Regions from separate parts of the Isoptericola sp. b515 genome, predicted to be linked through region 1. Evidence: predicted binding sites of a transcription regulator. Region 1 holds the regulator's gene; the other holds the start of a gene.
The links. The regulator HspR, encoded in region 1, represses chaperone genes until heat shock. The targets are predictions, from matches to a motif close to AAGTTGAGTCNNNNNGACTCAACTT.
Positions count from the first base shown of each region.

Region 2: a site for HspR is predicted at 1,066-1,090, ahead of clpB (ATP-dependent chaperone ClpB). Genes of this name have one in related genera too.

Region 1 covers NZ_JAUQYR010000005.1:224,261-227,667, reverse strand. Annotated here, with positions in the region: gene grpE (nucleotide exchange factor GrpE) at 1-588, shown strand, start outside; gene Q6350_RS14915 (DnaJ C-terminal domain-containing protein) at 645-1,652, shown strand; gene Q6350_RS14910 (heat shock protein transcriptional repressor HspR) at 1,691-2,149, shown strand; gene Q6350_RS14905 (DUF1540 domain-containing protein) at 2,321-2,629, shown strand; gene Q6350_RS14900 (hypothetical protein) at 2,702-3,407, opposite strand, start outside.
Region 2 covers NZ_JAUQYR010000001.1:586,779-590,185, reverse strand. Annotated here, with positions in the region: gene Q6350_RS02765 (hypothetical protein) at 1-949, opposite strand, end outside; gene clpB (ATP-dependent chaperone ClpB) at 1,140-3,407, shown strand, end outside.

The DNA of each region.
Region 1 (3,407 bases):
CACTTCACGGACAAGCGCAAGGTCGACCCCACCACCGGCGAGAAGCGCGAGACGCCCGAGGGCGCCCCCGAGACCGACGAGGCCGCGTCGTCGTCCGGCGAGGGCGACCCCCTGGAGGCGCTCGACTTCGAGCCGGTCGGCGAGGCCGCCGAGGACTCCGAGCTGCTGCAGGCCAAGGCCCAGGCGGCCGAGAACCTCGACGCGCTCCAGCGGGAGCGCGCGAGCTTCACCAACTACCGCAACCGGGCGCTGCGTGACCAGGAGGCCGCGCGGACCCAGGGCACGCAGGACGTGCTCGCGGCGCTGCTGCCCGTGCTCGACGACATCGAGCGGGCCAAGTCGCACGGCGAGCTGTCCGGCCCGATGGCGGCGATCGCGGAGAAGCTCGACGCCTCGCTCGGCAAGTTCGGCATCGAGCGGTTCGGTGCCGTGGGCGAGGAGTTCGACCCGACCGTGCACGAGGCGCTCATGCACAACACGGACGCCGAGGCGACCGCCACCACGGTGAACCTGGTGGTCGAGCCCGGTTACCGCATCGGTGACAAGGTGGTCCGCGCCGCCCGCGTGGGCGTCGTCGGACCGGAGTAGCCGCACGACGCCGGCTTCGTTCGGCAGTTCGTGCACGTGCAGCAGAAAGGAACGTCGTGACCGGCCAGGACTGGATCGAGAAGGACTTCTACGCCGCGCTCGGCGTTCCCAAGGACGCCGACGAGGCGGCCCTGAAGAAGGCGTACCGCAAGCTGGCGCGCCAGTACCACCCGGACCAGAACCCGGGTGACGCCGCCGCCGAGGCGCGGTTCAAGGAGATCGGCGAGGCCTACGCGGTGCTCTCCGACCCCGAGCAGCGGAAGCAGTACGACGCGCTGCGCTCCATGGCCGGCGGCGGCGCCCGGTTCGCCGGAGCGCCCGGTGCGGGTGGCGGCCAGGCCGGGTTCGAGGACATCTTCAGCTCCATGTTCGGCGGCGGTGCCGGCCGGGCGGGCGGCCCCGGAGGCCCCCGGGTCCAGTACCAGCAGACCGGCGGCGGCTTCGAGGACATCCTCGGATCGATGTTCGGCGGGGGCGCGGGCGGACGCCCGGCCGGGTTCGGCGGGCCCCAGCGCCAGAAGGGCGCCGACGTCGAGACGCGGGCCACGCTGCCCTTCCGCGCGGCGGTCGAGGGCACGACGGTCGAGCTGACCGTCGACGGCCGGAAGATGACCGCGCGGATCCCCGCCGGGGTCCACGACGGCCAGAAGATCCGGCTGCGCGGCAAGGGCCGGCCCGGCATGAACGGTGGCCCGGACGGGGACCTGCTCATCAAGGTGCACGTCGAGTCCCACCCCGTGTACGCGATGGACGGCGCGAACCTGCGCATGACGCTGCCGGTGACCTTCGCCGAGGCGGCGCTCGGCACGACCGTCGAGGTGCCCACGCTGTCGGGCGAGACGGTGCGTCTCAAGGTCGCCGCGGGCACGCCGTCGGGCCGCGTGCTGCGGGTCAAGGGTCGTGGCGTGGCGACGGCGAAGCGCACCGGCGACCTGCTGGTGACGATCCAGGTCGTCGTGCCGCAGAAGCTCAGCAGGTCGGCGAAGCAGGCGCTGGAGGAGTTCGCGGCACAGGTGGACACCGGCGACGTGCGCGCGGAGCTCGGCGCCCAGGCCGCCCAGTAGGCACGCACCGGTAACCTCAGGGCGCGAGGGAGGTCGAGATGGTCACCGACGACGCACCGGTGCTGACGGTCTCGCAGGCCGCGCAGCTGTCCGGCATGCACCCGCAGACGCTGCGCCAGTACGACCGGCTCGGTCTGGTCGTGCCCCGGCGCGCCCGCGGGCGCGGGCGCCGCTACTCCCGGCGCGACGTCGCCCGGTTGCTCGAGGTGCAGCGCCTCGCCCAGGAGGAGGGCATCAACCTCGCCGGGATCAAGCGCATCCTCGACCTCGAGCACCAGGTCGGCCAGCTCGAGCGACGGCTCTCCGAGCTGGCGGGGCTCATCGCCGCGCGGGACGAGGCGGAGGGTCGCGTCTTCGCCGCCGGCACGGGTGGTGACGTCGTCGCGGTGCCGCTGGGCCGCCGCGTGCGACGCTCGGAGCTGCGGCTCGACATCGACCCGCGGCGGGAGCGGGGCGGTGCGCTGGTCCTGTGGCGTCCCTCGCGCGACCGCGGGTGAGGCGACGGCGCCGACCGCGGAATTTGGAAATGCCGTCCTTTCGCAATTCACGAATCGCTCGGTAAGCCTCCCCTGATCTTTCGAGGTCGCCTTTGGTTTCTCGGCAGGAATGCCGAGACGTGCCTATCATCGAAATGGTTCGGCGATGATCCAGCGACCCGAGGAGCGGCCATGACCACGCTGATGGAGATGCCCGAGGTCACCGAGTGTTCGGTGGAGGGCTGCAGCTACAACCACGACCACGACTGCCACGCGGGTGCCGTCACGATCGCCGGGGTCCCCGGTGACGCCGCCTGCGCCACGTTCATCCCGCTCGGCACCAAGGGCGGGCTCGACAAGGTCGTCGCGCACGTCGGCGCCTGCCAGCGCATCGACTGCGTCCACAACAAGGACCTCGAGTGCGGCGCCTCGGCGATCCGCGTCGGGTCCGGTCCGCAGGACGACCACCACGCCGACTGCCTCACCTTCACCGAGGCCTGAGCACGCCGCGCAGCACGACCAGGGCCCCGGACGGGAGATCCGTCCGGGGCCCTGGTGTCGCGGTGCGGGCCGTCAGCGCCGCAGGTGCTCGAGCAGGTCGAGCGCCGCCTCGTGGTCACGGGGCAGCCGCTCCATCCACACCCGGACCGGCCGACGCATCGTCTCGGAGACCCCGAGGATCTGGGCGTTCCGCTCGATGATGCGACGCACGCCCTGGGACAGGCGCGGGATGTCCGCCGACCGCTCGCACAGGACGGCGAAGACGCCGTCACTGAGGGACGCCATCGGGTGCCCGCCGCCGAACACCTGGTCCAGGGTCCGCCCCACCGACGCGGCGCGTGCCATGCGTTGCCAGGGGTCCAGCGCCTCGACGGCCACGTCCACCACGACCAGGCAGTGGGACTCGGACGCCTCGACGCCGTCACGTTCCGCCCGTCCGTAGGTCTCGCGCAGCCGCTCGCCCAGGTAGTCCCCCGTCGGCAGGCCGGTCGCGGGATCACGGACACCGCTCAGGGCGGGCCGGCGCTCCCGTCCCAGCGCCCAGCCCAGGGCCGATCCGCGGACCGCGTCGACGTCGACCGGGGAGCCCACCGTCCGGAACAGGCAGGCGACGTCCTCCAGCGTCTCGTCCAGGGAGATGCCGGCGGCGCTGCGGGCGTTGCCCAGCCGGTGCGCGGGAGCCTCGGGCGAGCGGCCCTCGATGATGGCCTCGACGACCGCGTCCACGGCCGGGTGGTACCAGTCGCCCGGGCGCAGCCAGACCTCCGTCAGGCTCGTG
Region 2 (3,407 bases), on a different contig from region 1:
GTGGCACGACGGGCGGTGCCGGCTGCTGCGGCTGACCGTACCCGGGCGGGACGCCGCCGGCGGCGTAGGGCGCCGGGCCGCTCCCGGGTGCCCCCGCGGCGGGTGGACCCGGCCGACGGTTGTTGCGCACGACGAGGGCGACCACCACACCCAGGACCGCCAGGCCGAGCACCAGGCCGACGATCCACCAGGGGAAGCCCGCGTCGTCCTGCTGGGCCGCGTCGGCGACGTCGTCACCGGTGCCGGTGGTGCCCTCGTCGGCGTCCTCGGTGGGCTCGTCGGTGGCACCCTCCTCCGGGGCTGCCGCGCCGTCGCCCACCGCGGAGCCGCGGGCGTAGACCTCGGTGACCTGGCCGAACGTAGGGGTCCACACGACGGTGGTCCCCTCGACCTCGCCCGTGGTCTCGGTGACCTCGCCGGGGAAGGTCACGGCGATGCGCATGTCGAAGCTGTCGAGGAGGCCTTCGGGCAGGTCGCCGGTGTCCCCCATGTCCGCGGCGTCCTCGCTGAGGTCGAAGACGCCGTCCACGACGAACTCGTCGCCCTCGCGGGTGACGGAGAGCTCGTCCTCCGCGCCGCCGGCCATCTCGGAGATCGGCTGGTCGGTGAACGTGACCTCCACGCCGGTGTACTCGCCGTCCGAGTACGGCTGCTCGGTGGACCCCTCGGGCATGCCCTCGGTGAACGAGTCGCCCCCCTCGTTGGACATGTCCCACAGCTCCTGGGGGTCCATGCCCATCGACTCGGCGAGCTCGTCGGAGAAACCCATGATCACGGTGCCGGACGCGGTGTCGTCCTCGTGCAGGGTCATGTCCCAGTCGACCTTCATGCAGCCGCCCAGGGCGAGCAGGCCGACGGTCGCGAGCGCCGCGACGGAGGCGCGCCGCAGCGGGTGCCGGCGACGGGGGCGGTCCGTGGCGGGCGCGTGGACGGGCGTGATGGTCCTCACCGTTCCAGCATCGCCGACCGGGCGGGGACCGGCACCCCGGCCCCGGGTCGCCCGGCAGGATTCACCCGCGGTGCCGGGCGACGTCCCATCAGCGCCGACCCTCGCGTGGCGACGCAAAGTTGAGCGGAATAGACTCAACTCTGCGGAGGTTGACCTCAGCAGTCATCACGACCCCGGACCCGGAGGATCCATGGACACCAAGTTCACGACGATGTCGCAGCAGGCGATCGGCGACGCCGTGCAGTCGGCATCGGCGGCCGGCAACCCGCAGCTCGAGCCGGCCCACCTCCTGTCGGCGCTGCTCCAGCAGACCGGCGGGGTGGCGGTCGGTCTGCTCGAGGCGGTCGGTGCCAACCCCCAGCAGATCGGGCAGAAGACCCGTGCGGCCCTCGTCGCCCTGCCCACCGCCAGCGGTGAGGGCGTGGCCCAGCCCTCGCCGTCCCGCGCCATGCAGACCGTGCTGAGCACCGCGGCCCAGGAGGCCGAGGCGCTCGGCGACGAGTACGTCTCCACCGAGCACCTGCTCATCGCGGTCGCCGCCGGCCGGTCGGCCGCCGCCCAGGCCCTCACCGACGCCGGCGCCACCGCGGACGCGCTGCGTGCGGCCCTGCCCGCCGTCCGCGGCTCCGGGAAGGTCACCAGCCCCAACCCCGAGGGCACCTACAAGGCCCTGGAGCAGTACGGCACCGACCTGACCCAGCAGGCCCGGGACGGCCGGCTCGACCCGGTCATCGGCCGGGACGCCGAGATCCGCCGGGTCGTGCAGGTGCTGTCCCGCCGCACCAAGAACAACCCCGTGCTCATCGGCGAGCCCGGTGTCGGCAAGACGGCCGTCGTCGAGGGGCTGGCCCAGCGCGTGGTCGCCGGGGACGTGCCCACCTCCCTGCAGGGCAAGCGGCTCGTCGCCCTCGACCTGGCCGGCATGGTCGCCGGGGCCAAGTACCGCGGCGAGTTCGAGGAGCGGCTCAAGGCCGTCCTGGAGGAGATCACCGCCTCCGACGGCGAGGTCATCACCTTCATCGACGAGCTGCACACCGTGGTCGGCGCGGGCGCCGGCGGCGAGGGCGCCATGGACGCCGGCAACATGCTCAAGCCGATGCTCGCCCGCGGCGAGCTGCGCATGGTCGGCGCCACCACGCTCGACGAGTACCGCGAGAACATCGAGAAGGACCCCGCCCTGGAGCGGCGGTTCCAGCAGGTGTTCGTCGGCGAGCCCTCCGTGGAGGACACGGTGGCGATCCTGCGCGGCCTCAAGGAGCGCTACGAGGCCCACCACAAGGTCACCATCGCCGACTCCGCGCTGGTCGCCGCCGCGGCGCTGTCCGACCGGTACATCTCCGGGCGCCAGCTCCCGGACAAGGCGATCGACCTGGTCGACGAGGCCGCCTCCCGGCTGCGCATGGAGATGGACTCCTCCCCGGTGGAGATCGACGAGCTGCAGCGCGCCGTCACCCGGCTGGAGATGGAGGAGGTCGTCCTCAAGGACTCCGACGACACGGCCTCCCGGGACCGGCTGGAGAAGCTGCGCGCCGACCTGGCCGATCGCCGCGAGGAGCTCGCCGCCCTCACCGCGCGCTGGGAGGCCGAGAAGGCCGGCCACAACCGGGTGGGCGACCTGCGCGCCCGCATCGACGAGCTGCGCACCGAGGCCGACCGCCTGCAGCGCCAGGGCGACCTCGAGTCCGCCGCGCGCCTGCTCTACGGGGAGATCCCGCAGGTCGAGCGCGAGCTCGTCGAGGCCGAGCAGGCCGAGGCCTCCGAGGAGGCGGCCGAGGAGGCGGCGCACGAGACGCCGATGATCGCCGACAAGGTCGGGGCGGACGAGGTCGCCGAGGTCGTCTCGGCCTGGACCGGCATCCCCGCCGGCCGCATGCTCCAGGGGGAGACCGAGAAGCTCCTGCACATGGAGGACGTGCTCGGCGAGCGGCTCATCGGGCAGCAGGCGGCGGTGCGCTCCGTGTCCGACGCCGTGCGGCGCTCGCGGGCCGGGGTGGCGGACCCCGACCGGCCCACGGGGTCCTTCCTGTTCCTCGGGCCGACCGGTGTCGGCAAGACCGAGCTCGCCAAGTCCCTGGCCGAGTTCCTCTTCGACGACGAGCGCGCCATGGTGCGCATCGACATGTCCGAGTACTCCGAGAAGCACTCGGTGGCGCGGCTGGTCGGCGCACCCCCCGGGTACGTCGGCTACGAGGAGGGCGGGCAGCTCACCGAGGCCGTGCGCCGCCGGCCCTACTCCGTGGTGCTGCTCGACGAGGTGGAGAAGGCCCACCCCGAGGTCTTCGACATCCTGCTGCAGGTGCTCGACGACGGTCGCCTCACCGACGGCCAGGGCCGCACCGTGGACTTCCGCAACACCATCCTGGTGCTGACCTCGAACCTCGGCTCGCAGTTCCTCGTCGACCCGGTGATGGACCAGGAGGCCAAGCGCGAGAGCGTCATGACGGCGGTGCGCACGGCC